DNA from 2 places in the Mesorhizobium sp. Cs1321R2N1 genome. Region 2 is predicted to be linked to the other one. Evidence: riboswitches for the same ligand, from Rfam matches in the RefSeq annotation. Region 2 holds a riboswitch; the other holds the start of a gene.
What was found. A riboswitch is a leader RNA that binds a small molecule or an ion and turns the genes downstream of it on or off. The one in region 2 is predicted to bind S-adenosylmethionine.
Positions count from the first base shown of each region.

Region 1: linked by a shared signal. The riboswitch ahead of O7A61_RS06135 (O-succinylhomoserine sulfhydrylase) and the one ahead of metX (homoserine O-acetyltransferase MetX) in region 2 are both predicted to bind S-adenosylmethionine.

Region 1 is NZ_JAPYKP010000014.1:8,704-16,393, forward strand. It holds gene O7A61_RS06120 (Hsp33 family molecular chaperone) at 1-157, shown strand, start outside; gene apaG (Co2+/Mg2+ efflux protein ApaG) at 233-625, opposite strand; gene O7A61_RS06130 (ceramide glucosyltransferase) at 845-1,996, shown strand; gene O7A61_RS06135 (O-succinylhomoserine sulfhydrylase) at 2,024-3,214, opposite strand; SAM riboswitch at 3,271-3,348, opposite strand; gene O7A61_RS06140 (2'-deoxycytidine 5'-triphosphate deaminase) at 3,489-4,580, shown strand; gene O7A61_RS06145 (hypothetical protein) at 4,652-4,975, opposite strand; gene araD1 (AraD1 family protein) at 5,155-6,147, opposite strand; gene mmsB (multiple monosaccharide ABC transporter permease) at 6,351-7,643, opposite strand; gene mmsA (multiple monosaccharide ABC transporter ATP-binding protein) at 7,640-7,690, opposite strand, start outside.
Region 2 is NZ_JAPYKP010000041.1:14,914-22,603, reverse strand. It holds gene O7A61_RS13455 (glycosyltransferase) at 1-862, opposite strand, end outside; gene O7A61_RS13450 (Stf0 family sulfotransferase) at 941-1,789, opposite strand; gene metW (methionine biosynthesis protein MetW) at 1,735-2,349, opposite strand; gene metX (homoserine O-acetyltransferase MetX) at 2,471-3,640, opposite strand; SAM riboswitch at 3,760-3,837, opposite strand; gene hisC (histidinol-phosphate transaminase) at 3,973-5,082, shown strand; gene O7A61_RS13430 (prephenate/arogenate dehydrogenase family protein) at 5,088-6,023, shown strand; gene O7A61_RS13425 (sugar kinase) at 6,020-6,949, opposite strand; gene O7A61_RS13420 (DUF2125 domain-containing protein) at 6,957-7,690, opposite strand, start outside.

The sequences.
Region 1 (7,690 bases), on a different contig from region 2:
CCAGTGCTCATGCTCCAGGGACAAGATCCGCGGCATCCTCGAGGGCTTCTCCGCGCAGGAGATCAAGGACAGCACCGAGGATGGCGGCATCCACGTAGCCTGCGAGTTCTGCTCGACGCAGTACGACTTCGATCCGGCGGAATTTGCGGCTCAGTGAGCTATCTTTCCTTCTCCCCGTTCACGGGGAGAAGGTGCCCGACGGGCGGATGAGGGGCAGCGCGACCGCCGGTGCTCAGTTCACCGTGCGCCTTGTCCCCGGCAGATCGAGCGAGAAGGCGGGGATTGCGATGTCGAACGTCTCGCCGCGCTTGTTGCGCATCGTGTAACGTCCGACCATGATCCCGGACGGTGTCGAGAGCGGGCAGCCGGACGTATATTGATAGCTGTCGCCGGGATTGAGCTCCGGCTGGTCGCCGACAACGCCTGGCCCGCGCACTTCCTCGACCCGGCCGGCACCATCGGTGATGTGCCAGTAGCGCGACAACAACTGCACGAACTCGTCCGACTGGTTGTCGATCGTTATCTGATAGCCCCAGACATAACGGTTCTCCGAGGGATCCGAACGGTCCTCGAGATAGAACGGCCTGACCTGCACTTCGATGTTGCGCGTCACGGCGCGGTACATGAGCGGCTCCAAACAATCCGACGATTTTCGACGCTCCCGGTGAGCAGGTCAACGTGCGCGTCTTGTCGCGCCCGGCCTTGAACCGCAGGTGCCGGCAAAGAATGTCATTTAAGTGACACACGACAATGGTGGTGTGCACGAACCGGGCGACTCGGCGCTCTGTCGAACTGTTGAAAACGGCCATGATGCGGGCCGCCTTTCCGGAGTGACCAGATCTCGATGGAACTCACCTTCATAGCCGCCTCGCTTTCGACCGCTCTCATCCTTTCAAACGCCGCCAGCATTTCGCTCGCCGCCTCACGGCTGAAACGGCGCGGCTCGATCGCCCCGCCGGCCGGCAAGTCGCAACCGGTCTCGATCGTCGTCCCGTCGCGTGGCGTCGAGGCGTTCACGCATGAGACGCTGGAGCGCGCCTTCGCGCTCGACTGGCCACGTTATGAGCTGATCTTCTGCGTCGCCAATGCCGACGATCCGGTGGTCAAACTGATAAACAGGGCGATTGCCCGGTTTTCCAAGGTGCCGGCCCGGCTGCTGATCGGCGATGACCGTGTCAGCGCCAATCCAAAGCTCAACAATTGCGTCAAGGGCTGGGAAGCGGCGCGCCACAGCTGGGTCATTCTCGCCGATTCCAACGTCTTGATGCCGAGGGACTATGTCGAGCACATGATGGCGGCATGGCGGCCCGATACCGGCCTTGTCTGCTCGACGCCGATCGGCTCGCGACCCGAGGGTTTCTGGGCCGATGTCGAATGCGCCTTCCTCAACACATTGCAGGCCCGCTGGCAGTATGCCGGCGAGGCGCTTGGCCTCGGCTTTGCCCAGGGCAAGAGCATGCTGTGGAACAAGCCGATGCTGGACGCCAATGGCGGCATTCGTGCGCTGGCCGCCGAGATAGCCGAGGACGCCGCCGCCACCAAGCTGGTCAACGGCCTCGGCCTGCGCGTCAATCTCGTCGCGGCGCCCTTCGAGCAGCCGCTCGGCCAGCGTACCGTTGGCGAGATCTGGTCGCGCCAGGCCCGCTGGGCGCGCCTGCGCCGCGTCACCTTTCCGCTGTTCTTCGCGCCGGAAATCCTGACCGGCGCGGCGGTGCCTCTCGCGCTGGCGCTGGTTGCGGCGGCGAGCGCGGGCGTCAGCCTCTGGGCAACCGCGATTGCCGTGTTGGCGGCCTTCTACCTTCCGGAATGCGCGCTGGCCTTGTCCAAGGGCTGGCATCTGTCGCCGCGCATGGTCGCGGCGATGATCGCGCGCGACGTGATGCTCCCGTCCATCTGGGCGCGCGGCTGGCTCGGCGGCGCCGTCGACTGGCGTGGCAATGCCATGACCATCCGCACCAAGGCGGCCGAATTGGAGGAGACGCCGTCGCGCGCCTGATCGCCGCGGACGACGCTCCTAAGCAGCTTATCTGGCTGCCTGCAACGCCTGCGCGATGTCTTCCAGCAGGTCGTCGGCGTCCTCCAGGCCGACAGACAGCCTTAGCGTGCCAGGCCCGATGCCGAGTTCGGCGCGGGCCTCGTCGCTCAAATTCTTGTGCGTCGTCGTCGCCGGATGGGTGATCAGGCTCTTGGCATCGCCGAGATTGTTCGAGATCAGCACGATGTCGAGGGCGTTCTGCAGGGCGAAGGCCGCCGGCTTGCCACCCTTGACGTCGAGGCAGATCAGAGTCGAACCGCCCGACATCTGCTTCTTGACGATATCAGCCTGCGGGTGGTCGGCGCGGCCGGGATAGATGACGCGGGCGATCTGCGGCTGCTCGGCCAGGAAGTCGGCGATCCTGCCGGCGCTTTCCGTCTGCTGGCGCACGCGCAGCGGCAGCGTCTCGAGGCCCTTCAGCAGGGTCCAGGCATTGAACGGCGACAGGCTGGGGCCGGTGTGGCGGAAATAGTCGTGCAGGTTTTCGTCGATCCACTTCTTGTCCGACAGGATGACACCGCCCAGACAGCGGCCCTGGCCGTCGATGTGCTTGGTGGCCGAGTAGACGACGATGTGCGCGCCAAGCTGCAACGGCTTCTGCTGCAGCGGCGTAGCGAAGACGTTGTCGACGACAAGCCGCGCGCCGATCGAGTTGGCAAGCGAGGCAACGGCCGCGATGTCGACGACTTCCAGCGTCGGATTGGTCGGGCTTTCCAGGAAGAACAGCTTGGTGTTCGGCCTGACCGCCTTTTCCCAATTGGCAATGTCGGTGCCGTCGACCAAAGTCGCCTCGATGCCATAGCGCGGCGCCAGCGTCTCGACCACCCAGCGGCAGGAGCCGAACAGCGCGCGCGCCGCCACGATATGGTCGCCGGCCTTGACGCTGCACAGCAGCGCCGCCGTCACCGCCGCCATGCCCGACGCCGTGGCGCGTGCGTCCTCGGCGCCTTCCAGCGCGCACATGCGCTTTTCGAACATGTCGACGGTCGGGTTGGCGTAACGCGAATAGATGAAGCCAGGCTCTTCGCCCTTGAAGCGGGCTTCCGCCGCCTGGGCGGTCTTGTAGACATAGCCCTGGGTCAGATACATCGCCTCGGAGGTTTCGCCGAAGCCGGAACGCAGGGTTCCGCCATGCACGAGTGCCGTCTGAGGTTTCCAGTTGCGCTTCTTGGTGCTCATCGCTTTGTTCCAGACACAAAAAAACCGGCCGCGAAAGTCGCAACCGGTCCATACGGCCTTGCGGCCCGACGGTCCTTTAGCGACTTGTTTAACGTGGCTGCAAGCCGACCGGCCAAATCACCACGGGATAACGACCCTTTAGACCCGCGCCGCGCTTGCGTCAATTGCCGGCTTCATTAAGAGGTTTGTACCAAGGCAGGTTCCGCAAAGTGCCCAGCGGTTTTGCGGCAAGAACCTGCAACAAAGGAGACCAGTCTTGGGGCGGAGCCAGACTTTGCGGCAGACAGGCATTCTTCCCGATCAGGACATTTCGGCGCTGCTCCAGTCCGGCGCGCTGAAGTCGCCGCGTGCGCTCGATGCCGATCAGATCCAGCCGGCTAGTCTTGATCTCAGATTGGGCGAGAAGGCCTGGCGGGTGCGGGCCTCGTTCTTGCCCGGTCCCAACCACAAGGTCTCGGAAAAGCTCGATCGGCTGCAGCTGCACGAGATTAATCTGACCGAAGGCGCGGTTCTCGAAACCGGCTGCGTCTACATTGTGCCGCTGCTCGAAAGCCTGGCCCTGCCGGCCGACATTTCGGCCTCGGCCAACCCAAAGAGCTCGACCGGTCGCCTCGACATCTTCACCCGCGTCATGACCGACCGTGGCCACGAGTTCGACAAGATCGCCGCCGGCTACAACGGTCCGCTCTATCTCGAAGTCAGCCCGCGCACCTTCCCGATCGTTGCGCGCACCGGTTCGCGCCTGTCTCAAATCCGCTTTCGCACCGGCAACGCGCTGCTTTCGGAAGCCGAACTGCATGAATTGCACCGCGCCGAGATGCTCGTCGCCACCGAGCCGCCGAACATTTCGGGCGGCGGCATCGCGCTGTCGATTGATCTCAATGGCGACAAGGATGGGCTGGTCGGCTATCGCGGCAAGCACCACACTGGCCTCATCGATGTCGACAAGCGTGCCGCCCAGGATGTCCTCGACTTCTGGGAGCCGATCCACAAGAGCGGCGCCGGCGAACTGGTGCTCGATCCCGACGAGTTCTACATCCTCGTCAGCCAGGAGGCGGTGCATGTGCCGCCGCTCTACGCCGCCGAGATGACGCCCTTCGATCCGCTCGTCGGCGAATTCCGTGTTCACTATGCCGGGTTTTTCGATCCGGGGTTCGGCCATTCGGCGGCCGGCGGCACCGGCAGCCGCGCGGTGCTCGAAGTGCGTAGCCACGAAGTGCCGTTCATCCTCGATCATGGCCAGATTGTCGGCCGGCTGGTCTACGAACACATGCTAAAGCGCCCGCAGGCGCTTTACGGGACCGACCTGGGCTCGAACTACCAGGCACAAGGCCTGAAGCTGTCCAAACATTTCCGCCCGCGCTGATCCTGGCGCCATGAGGCCATGCAGAACGACCTCTCCAGGTTCGAGGACTTCAGCATCCGTTTGACGTTTGACTAGCCGTGAAACATGCGCTTTTTCGCAATGCCGAGACACGCATTGAAGCTGCCGACGAACAGCAGTTCGCGCCGTGCGAGTTGCGTTTTACCCCAGATGCGTGTCTGCCTTGCAGCGTCAAGCGAAGCCTTTGATCCTCGCAAGGGGAACAGGACTTTGTCCAGGCAGCCGAGGACATGGGCCCGGGCTGAGTCTATCCCGCATGGTTTGGCCGCCTCGTTCAGTTTCGCACCGCCAAGCGTGGACATTCGCCGGTCGGCGTTTTGCATCAGAAATTCGACCTGAGGGCTTGAGTAGCCGGACGTTAGAAGCCGGTTCTTCATCAGTCCGAGCGCTTCGCCATAGGATTTGGGACTGCACTGCGCGGCTCCATAAGCCACGGATGACGCGTGCACGAGCAAGAGCGCGAAGCCAAGGGTTCGTACGGCGCCTGGCAAATAACTTGGGACCATATGTCAAAGCCTGTCATAGGACCATCGATGACGTCCTGGCGTCTGGCGCTTCACAACGCCTTCACCGCCACCTTCACCGGCTTTTCGATTTCCAGCGGGTTGCGCAGCGGCAGGCCGAAATCCCCGGCCTCGATCTCGAACACGTCGCCGGCTTCGGTCGTGACGCCGTCGGCGAAGGAAAGCGTGGCCGTTCCGAACATATGCACATGCACATCGCCCGGCTGGCGGAACGCCGAATATTTGAAATGGTGGTGCTCGAGATTGGCGATGGTGTGCGACATGTTCGCTTCGCCCGACAGGAACGGCTTCTCCCACATTGTCCTGCCGTCGCGCACGATGCGCGACGTGCCGCGGATATCCGAAGGCAGGTCGCCGATCAGAATTTCGGGCCCGAACGAGGCATTGCGCAGCTTGGAGTGAGCGAGGAACAGATAGTTTACGCGCTCGGTCACATGGTCCGAGAATTCGTTCGACAGCGTGAAGCCGACACGGAATGGCGCGCCGTCATCGCCGATGACATAGATCCCGGCGATCTCCGGTTCTTCGCCGGCATCCTTGGCAAAGGCCGGTGACATGAGCGCGGCACCAGGCGCGACCGCCATGGTACCGTTGCCCTTGTAGAACCATTCCGGCTGCACGCCGATCTGGCCTTTCGCGGGCTTGCCGCCTTCCAGTCCCATGCGGAACATCTTCATGGAATCGGTGAGTTGCTCCTCGCCGTCGGTGCTGAGCTTCTTGTGCATGGAATCGCGCGTCGCGGCCGAACCGAGATGCGTCAACCCCGTGCCGGTCAGATGCAGATGCGCCGGGTCGGGGTGATTGATCGGCGACAGGAGGCGCCCTCTCTTGTAGGCGGCGTCGAGATCGACCGTCTCCCCCAGTCCCTTGCGTTCGATCAGGGCCGTCAGGCCGACGCCGGTGCGGGCCGCCTCCATCGCCAGCGAATAGACGCTGCGCGCGCCGTTGATAATCCGGGTCTTCCCGCCGCTGCGGGCAACGACACGGATTGTCTCGGCGTCGTCGAGAATCTGCGAGATCAGCATGATCAGTCCTCTCTCATTTATCTGTATCCGGCTGCTAATGGGCAAACCCTGACCGGCGCGGCGCGGGAACGCGCCACGGTTGAAATGTTTTCGTCCGGATTGCGTTCGCGAGCCTGGTCCTTCCCCGGACTTCTTGGTGCCGACGGGCCGCCGGCAGCTTCGCGATCTAGAACCCGTATGCCTCCTAGTCCTCGCCCCAGCCCTTAAGCCTTGTTCTTGTTGTAGACGTCGAAGATGACGGCCCCGAGCAGGACCAGTCCCTTGACCACCTGCTGCCAGTCGACATTGACGCCCATGATCGACATGCCGTTGTTCATCACGCCCATGATGAAGCCGCCGACCACAGCGCCGATGACCTGGCCGACGCCGCCCATCGCCGAGGCGCCGCCGATGAAGACGGCCGCGATGACGTCGAGCTCGCTGCCGAGGCCCGCTGCCGGCACGGCCTGGCCGAGACGCGCGGCGATGATCAGGCCGCCGAGCGCCGACAGCACGCCCATATTGACGAACACCAGGAGCGTCAGCCGTTCGGTGTTGATGCCCGACAGTTGCGCCGCCTTGGCGTTGCCACCCATGGCGTAGATGCGGCGGCCGATGGTCATGCGCTTGGTGACGAAGACGAACAATGAGATCAGCACGCCCATCACCAGCAGCACGATCGGCAGGCCCCGATAGGTCGCGAACTGGAAGACCAGGAACAGCGCCAGCGCGCTGCCTACCAGGATCTTGATGACGAACAGCGTGAAAGGCTCGGCCTCATAACCGTGGCGCTCGCGCTTGCGCCGCGCCCTGAAGCCGAAATAGGCGTAGGCTAGCACCGCGATCACGCCCAGCACGATCGTCGTCATGTGCAGCGTGAGCCCGCTACCCAAAATGGTCTTGCCGGCGGCATTCACCGTCGGTGGGATCAGCGTCAGCGGGCCGATCACGTCCGGGATGAAGCCGGAACTCAATGCCTTGAAACTGTCGGGAAGCGGACCGACCGAGGAGCCGCCGCCAAGCAGCGCCTGGCAAATGCCGCGGAAGATCAGCATGCCGGCGAGCGTCACGATGAAACTTGGTATGCGGTGATAGGCGATCCAGTAGCCTTGCGCCCCACCGATCAACCCACCGACGATCAGGCAGACGATCGAGACCACGAGCGGGTTGCTGAACATGCCAAGCGGCCAGATCACCATCATCATGGCGGCAAGTGCGCCGATGAAGCCGGCGACCGATCCCACGCTGAGATCGATATAGCCGGCGACGATGACCAGCAGCATGCCGAGCGCCATCACGATGATGAACGAGTTCTGCTGCACCAGGTTGCTGAGGTTGACCGGTTTGAACAGCGTTCCCGACGTTGTGTACTGGAAGAACAGCATGATGACGATCAGCGCGATGATCAGGCCGTATTCGCGCAGGTTCGTCGTCAGCGCCGAGACGGCGATGCGAGGACCCTGCTTGACGTCCTCGGCGGTGCCGCTTTGCGGCGCGGGAGCGCTGTCTGTGCTCATGATGCTTTTCCTTCTCCGCGAACAATAGCGCGCATGATTTTTTCCTG
Region 2 (7,690 bases):
CGATAATCCGTCTTATGGTGCGCCATGACATGGTGAACCAACGGCTGAAGGACTTGACGACCCGTTGCGTGCGGCCAGGCGATTTGAGCTCCACGAACTTTCGGTCGGCGTCTCTGCCCGTGACCAGGGCGCGCCAGAAAAAAAATCGCCAGCCCCGCGGTGAGTAATGGTAGACGCGTGCGTTGACATTACGAATTGTGCGGCCTTCGCGTTGCAGTTCGCGCATCAGCAATGTGCACGAGACCTTGAAGCCATTGTGTCTTGGAAAAGGATGATCGACGATCCAGTCGCGCCGAAACCCTACATTGTTGGCGTTCATCGCTCGTTTCGAGGCAAACCGCTTGTCCCCGTGAGCCATGGGGAAAAACCAGATCAGTGCAAACGTCCTCGAAAAGAAATCATCGTATGAAAGATAAGTATATCCATTCACACACATAACTTCTGGATCGCTAAAGGGCTCAAGCAAACCTGATAGCCAGCCTGGTTCGGCCACTACATCGGAATCGGTGAAAATGACGATATTCCCGTCCGTTGCAAATATGCCGTTGTTTTTCAGATCGTAGTATCGGCCCCCGGGGAAAGCGGTAAAGATCAGATCGGCAACCTGTTCCAGCTGTGGCGCTACCGCCCTGACGTCGATACGAAGCGATCCGACGTCGGCGTCCGTGCCGCCGTGAGAGATAACAACCTTGGGTCTGTGCAAGCCGGCTGAAGAAACCGCGGTGATTTCACGTGCCAAGGCCTTCAGGCCAACGCCGACTTCGTCCCAATCGATGGACTTGGCGTTCTCCATCTCCACCACGAGGGAATATGTTGTGTGTGGTTCAACCATTTCCGCATGGACCATATCGCTGCGTCGCACTGGCGATAGTCCCTGCAAGTCCGCCTAAAGGCAACCCTTTCAAGATCACGCGGGGATGTTTCCCAACAATACTGACGATCAGCCACCGCCACCAAATCGGGACCAAAGGGAACCGCGAGTGCGGTCAACCGGGAATCTTGAAGTGTCTGAATATTGCGCCAAGAAACGCTGCCGCCATTCTACATTGACGGTGTCTCGTTGGATTGCGAGGCCGGACGCAAAGCCAAATCCGACGTCACGGGCAAGCTTGGCGTTAACGAGACCAGCGATTTTCTTGAGACTGGTCTGTGGGTCTTGCAAAAGATCCTCATATGTCAACGACAGGAAAGGCACACCGTTTTTTGTAAACCAGAGGTCCCAAACCAGATTTTCCAGCACAAGTTTATCAAGCGACTGTGCGATCGCCGCGCCGTCGTAACGTGGCGCGTTGTTGGCGGTCTCAGTAGAACGGAATCGGCCGGTCTGACGGGCGCGCGCCCAGGAGATTGCCTGGCCAAGGAGATCGCGGCGCGTTAAACGGACATAGCGCAATTCTGGGAGGGTGGCTGGTAGGTCGATGGTTCTAGCCACTTGTGAAAATTGGCTGGCAAACAGTTTGACTGCGTAAATTCCGGAAGGGGATCGCCCATCCCTCAATGCCCGCAAGACTTGAGCGCGGGGATCGCGAGGATAGTTCGGCAATTCAAGAAGACGGCGGCCGCCGAACCACTCCAACGGGTTGCCAAGCCCGGCGGCTGCCATCAATCCAGCGAGATGATTGCTGCCGCTGCGCGGTGACGTGCAGACCAGAATTCCAGCTTTTATGCCAGACAGGATGTCAGGTGGTATTTCAACCGGAAGAGGCCGTCTGCGAAAGAAATGCATGGCAACCACTACCGCTTCAGCAGGAACACAGCCTGTTGGCCAAAGAAATTCCAGAACCACCATGGCATCGACAGGCCGATCCTCTGGCCGTTGGCGTCGAGCGCTGTCGCCTTTTCCACCGTCGCGCCAAGCTCTTCGCACAGATTGACGAAGTCGCGGATGGTGCAGAAGTGGATGTTGGGCGTGTCGTACCAGGAGTAGGGCAGATCCTTGGTCACCGGCATTCGGCCCTTGACGAACAGCGACAGGCGCACCCGCCAATGGCCGAAATTGGGGAAGGAGACGATCGCCCGATTGCCGATCCTGAGCAGTTCGTCGAGCACCAGTTTTGGGTTGCGGGTGGCCTGCAGGGTCTGCGACAGGACGACGAAGTCAAAACCCTTGTCGGGATAGAATTCGAGATCCTTGTCAGCATCGCCCTGGATGACCGAGAGGCCGCGCGCCACGCATTCGTTGACGCCGCGCTGCGACAACTCGAGCCCGCGGCCGTCAACCTGCTTGGTTTCCTGCAGCAATTCGAGCAGCGAGCCGTCGCCTGAGCCGACGTCGAGCACGCGCGATTGCGGCGGGATGAGGTTGGCGACGACCTCGAGGTCGACACGCTGGCTGCCGTTGACGCTCATGGTTTCGCCTCCTGAGTGGCGCACGACCATGGTCCGGAAAGTCCGCAACTCTTCGGGGTCATGGCTTCGCCTTTCTGTTTGACGCATGACCTTGGTCCGAAAAGTCTGCAACTTTTCGGGGTCATACGCCCAGCCCCTTGGCGCGCGCGGCCGAGCCGATGAAGCCGTTGATGGCGGCAAACAGTTCCGGTTCGTCGAGCAGGAAGGCGTCGTGGCCGCGATCGGTCTCGATCTCGACGAAGGATACCGAGGCGCCGGCGGCGTTGAGCGCATGGACGATGGAGCGGCTCTCTTCGGTCGGAAACAGCCAATCCGACGTGAAGGACACCAGGCAGAAGCGGGTTTTGGTGCCGGCAAAGGCGTCCGCCAGCCGACCGCCATGGTCGGCGGCGAGGTCGAAATAATCCATCGACCGTGTCATGTAGAGGTAGGAGTTGGCGTCGAAACGGTCAACGAAGGTCATGCCCTGGTGGCGCAGATAGCTCTCGATCTGGAAATCGGCATCGAAGCCGAAGGTCAGCGCTTCGCGATCCTGCAGGTTACGGCCGAATTTGCGGTGTAGGGCGGCTTCCGACAGATAGGTTATGTGGGCGGCCATGCGCGCCACCGCCAGCCCCTTTTCCGGGCGCCTGCCGTGCTCGAAATATTTGCCGCCATGCCAGTCCGGATCGGCCATCACGGCCTGCCGGCCGACCTCGTGGAAAGCGATGTTCTGTGACGAATGGCGCGCGCCGGTGGCGATCGGCAGTGCCGAAAAAACCCGTTCGGGATAGCTCGACGCCCATTGCAGCACCTGCATGCCGCCCATCGAACCGCCCAGCACGCAGAACAGCTTCTCGATACCGAAATGATCGACCAGCATCTGCTGCGCGCGCACCATGTCGCGGATGGTGATGACCGGAAGGTCGAGCCCATAGGGCTTTCCCGTGGCGGGATTGGTCGAGGCCGGCCCGGTGGAACCAAGACAGCCGCCGATGACGTTGGAGCAGATGACGAAGAAACGGCTGGTGTTGATGATCTTGCCGGGGCCTATCAGCACTTCCCACCAGCCTGGCTTGCCGGTCACCGGATTGGTGCTGGCGACATGCTGGTCGCCGGTCAGCGCATGGCAGACGAGGATGGCATTGGAACGGGCGTCGTTCAGCGTGCCATAGGTCTGGTAGGCGATCTGGAATGGCGACAGCAGCGTGCCGGCGTCGAGCTTGAGCGGCTTGTCGGGCCCGAAACGCAACACCGGGCTCGACGGTTGGTCGGCCTCGTTGTTGGTCTTTGCTGCACGCAGAACAGCCATCACGTCTCTCTTGCTGCACCATGCTTTTGCGGAAATCGCTGCCGATCTCCGCGCCGCCGATGCGTTCGTCCGGCCGGTCGCGGACAATAAAAAACCGGCATTGCCTTCGCAAAGCCGGTTACGTCACGCAAACGGCCCTTTAGCGAATTGTTTAACGTGGCTGCAAGCCGACCGGCCAAATCACCACGGAACTGTCCCTGTCCTTCTAGAACTCGCCCGCCTCGCCGTCAATGCCGGCGGCCGGCACCACTGCGCCCCTCGACATTGCCTGCCATGGCTTGTATTTCCGCAGCGGCTTCCGGATGGAGGCGTTTTCGACGGATTTTGCAAAAATGAACCAGACACCTGATCAGGCACGTCCGACCCCGCGCGCGGGCATCATGGACATAGACGCCTACGTGCCCGGCAAGAGCACGGCGCCGGCCGGTGTCGCCAAGGTCTACAAGCTGTCGTCGAACGAGAATCCGCTTGGGCCCTCGCCGAAGGCGATCGAGGCCGCGCGTGAGGTCGCCGGCAAACTCGACGTCTATCCCGACGGCACCGCCAGGCGGTTGCGTGAGGCGATCGCCGAGGTGCATGGCCTTAACGCGCAGAACATCATCTGCTCGAACGGTTCCGACGAGATCCTCGGCCTGCTGGCGCAGACCTATCTCGCGCCCGGCGACGAGGCCATGTTCACCGAACACGCCTTCATGGTCTACAAGATCTACATCCAGTCGGCGGGCGCCACCCCGGTGGTGGTCAAGGAGACCGACGAGCGCGCCGACATCGATGCGATGATGGCGGCCGTGACGCCGCGCACGAAAATCGTGTTTCTGGCCAATCCCAACAACCCGACCGGCACCTATATGCCGTTCCAGGAGGTGCGCCGGCTACATGCCGGACTGCCGAAAAACGTGCTTCTGGTGCTCGACGCGGCCTATGCCGAATATGTCCGCCGCAACGACTATGAAGCCGGCATAGAACTTGTCGGCAGCGCTGAGAACGTGGTGATGACGCGCACCTTCTCCAAGATCGGCCTCGGCGGCGCGCGCATCGGCTGGATGTATGGTCCAATGCACATTGTCGACGCCATCAACCGCGTGCGCGGCCCCTTCAACGTCAATGCGACGGCGATCGAGGCCGGCATCGCCGCGATCCGCGACCGCGCCCATGTCGAGCGCAGCGTGGCGCATAACGAGACCTGGCTCACCTGGCTGAGCGAAGAGATGACCGGGCTCGGACTGCGGGTGACGCCGAGCGTCGGCAATTTCCTGCTCATTCATTTTCCCGACGACCAGAAGCATTCGGCGGCGGCTGCTGATGAGTATCTGAGCGCGCGCGGCTATATATTGCGGCGCGTTTCAGGCTACGGCTTTCCCAACGCGCTGCGCATGACCGTCGGCACTGAAGAGGCCAATCGCGGCGTTGTCGCCGCGCTCACGACATTCCTGAAAAGCTAGAAACCATGACATCTCCGATGTTTGAAAAAATCGCGCTGGTCGGCATTGGCCTGATCGGTTCGTCGCTCGCCCGCGTCATTCGCCGTGAGGGTTTGGCTCGCCACGTCGCCATCTCGACCCGCAGCGCGGCAACGCTCAAGCGGGCCGAAGAACTGGGCCTCGGCGATTCCTACACCAGGGATGCCAGGGAAGCGGTCCGCGACGCCGATCTGATCATCGTCTCGGTGCCGGTCGGTTCGTCCGGCGCGGTGGCGGAGGAAATCGCGCCGGCGCTGAAAAAGGGGGCGATCCTCACCGATGTCGGCTCGACCAAGGCGTCGGTCATCGCGCAGATGCAACCGCATGTGCCTGACGGCGTCCATTTCATTCCCGGCCACCCGCTGGCGGGCACCGAAAAATCCGGCCCGGATGCCGGGTTTGCCGACCTGTTCGACAATCGCTGGTGCATCTTCACGCCGGTACCAGGCACCGATCCGGAAGCGCTGGAACGGCTCTCGGAATTCTGGCGCCGCTGCGGCGCCAACATCGACACGATGGACCCGCAGCACCACGACATGACGCTCGCCATCGTCTCGCATCTGCCGCACATCATCGCCTACAACATCGTCGGCACCGCCGACGATCTGGAATCGGTGACCAAGACGGAAGTGATCAAATATTCCGCCTCCGGTTTTCGCGATTTCACGCGTCTGGCCGCCTCCGATCCGACCATGTGGCGGGACGTGTGCCTGCACAACAAGGATGCCATCCTGGAAATGCTGGCGCGGTTCTCGGAGGATTTGGCCTTCCTGCAGCGCGCGATCCGCTGGGGGGACGGCGACAAGCTGTTCGACCTGTTCACCCGTACCCGCGCCGTGCGCCGCTCGATCATCGAAGCCGGCCAGGATATCGACGCGCCCGATTTCGGCCGCCAGGCGGTCGAGCACCCGGCAAAGAGCTAAGCTGTTTCAGGCCAGGTCGCTGCCATCATGGCGAGCGTCTCCGCCCGATCTGGCGCGCCCAGCCTGCCGCCGAAGCGCAGACATTTGAGCGCGGCGGCCGCACTTGCGAAACGCAAGGCCTGTTCGACCGGCATGGCTTCCGCCAGCCCGACGGCAAAGGCGCCATGAAAGACATCGCCAGCGGCCAGCGTGTCGACCGCCTTGATCCTCGGTGCCTCGACATGGCGGGCTGATCCAGCGCTTCGATCGAGCCACCAGGTTCCCGCCGCACCGCCGGTGACCGCGACGAAGGCATCGGTGCGGGAGGCAAGGTCGGTGCAGGCGGTCTCCAGATCCAGCGCGTGGCCACATATGATGCGGACTGCCGGTTCGGAGGCGACGATGTGCGAGGCCAGCGGCAATAATTGTTCCAGCACCGCAAGCGGCGCGGTATCGGCATCGAGGATAGCCGGCCGGCCAGCGGCGCGCGCCGCCTTCAGGGCCAGGGCAGCGGCACCCGGCCAGCGCACGTCGGCCAGCACGGCATCGAATGTCGTGACGTCGGTGAACGGCAAGGCCTCGGGATCAGCCTGAGCGCGTGTGTCGTAGAAAGGCACGATGATCCGCTCGCCATGCGCATCGACCAGGATCGAGGCCAGTGCCGAGCGCGCACCGCTGACGCGGCGCACATGGCTGCAATCGACGCCCTCGGCCTCTATTTCCGCAATCAGCTGAGCGCCGACCGGGTCGTCGCCGGCGCTCGCCCATAGCGATACCTCGGCGCCGAGACGATGCGCGGCGCAGGCCGCGCTCGTGGCCATGCCCGAGGCGATCTGGATGCCGTCGGAGGCGATGAACTTTCCCTGATGATGGGGCAATGTATCGACACGCAGGATCGTATCCAGCGTCAGCGCCCCGACACTCAGGAGCTTCACGGGTCTTGCCATGGCGGGACTATTGCACCGGCTTGATCTTGCCCAGCGGGATGAAGCCGAGCGAGGCCTTGCCCTTGACCACTTTCAGCGGCATCGACGGTTCGCTGCCAAGCAGCGCCAGGGCGCCAAAACCCTGCTCGATCGCATTCTTCTGCTCGGGTATGGCGCCGGCAAGAATGGATGCCACGGCCTTGGGATCCTTGATCCTGATCATCAGATCGGCGTCGACCAGGCCCTCGGCATCGACCGAAAGCGGCCCGGAAACGGTGACACGCGCCGTTCCCGACGACAGATCGAGGGTGCGGATTTCGATCCTCTGGCCGCGCAGGCTTTTCACCTGCGTGCCGATCACCGCGACGCCGTTCTTCAGTGTCACGTCGCCGCTGGCATCGAGCGCCGGCAGCACGCGCCCGCCGATCGCATCGGGATCGATCTCGAGATCGCCAAAGCTGCCGACATAGTCGAGATCCCCGCCATTCGGCTGCAACTGGCCTGATGCCCTGCCGGCACTGAATAGTTCGACCGGATCGGTGTCGTCGGCCGGGTCAGTTTGGCCCGACAGGCCCTCGGCCTGCAGCGATATGCGCCGCGGCAGCGGGTACCACAGTTTGACGTTGGCCTGCAGATTGTCCCAGTCGATCCAGAGCGGCATCATGCCCGGGACGGAGGTCCGGAGCGGACCGCGCAGACTGGCAACCGGCGACAAGGGTTGGACGATCTGGGCGGTGGCATTGAAACTACCGGCCGAGGCGG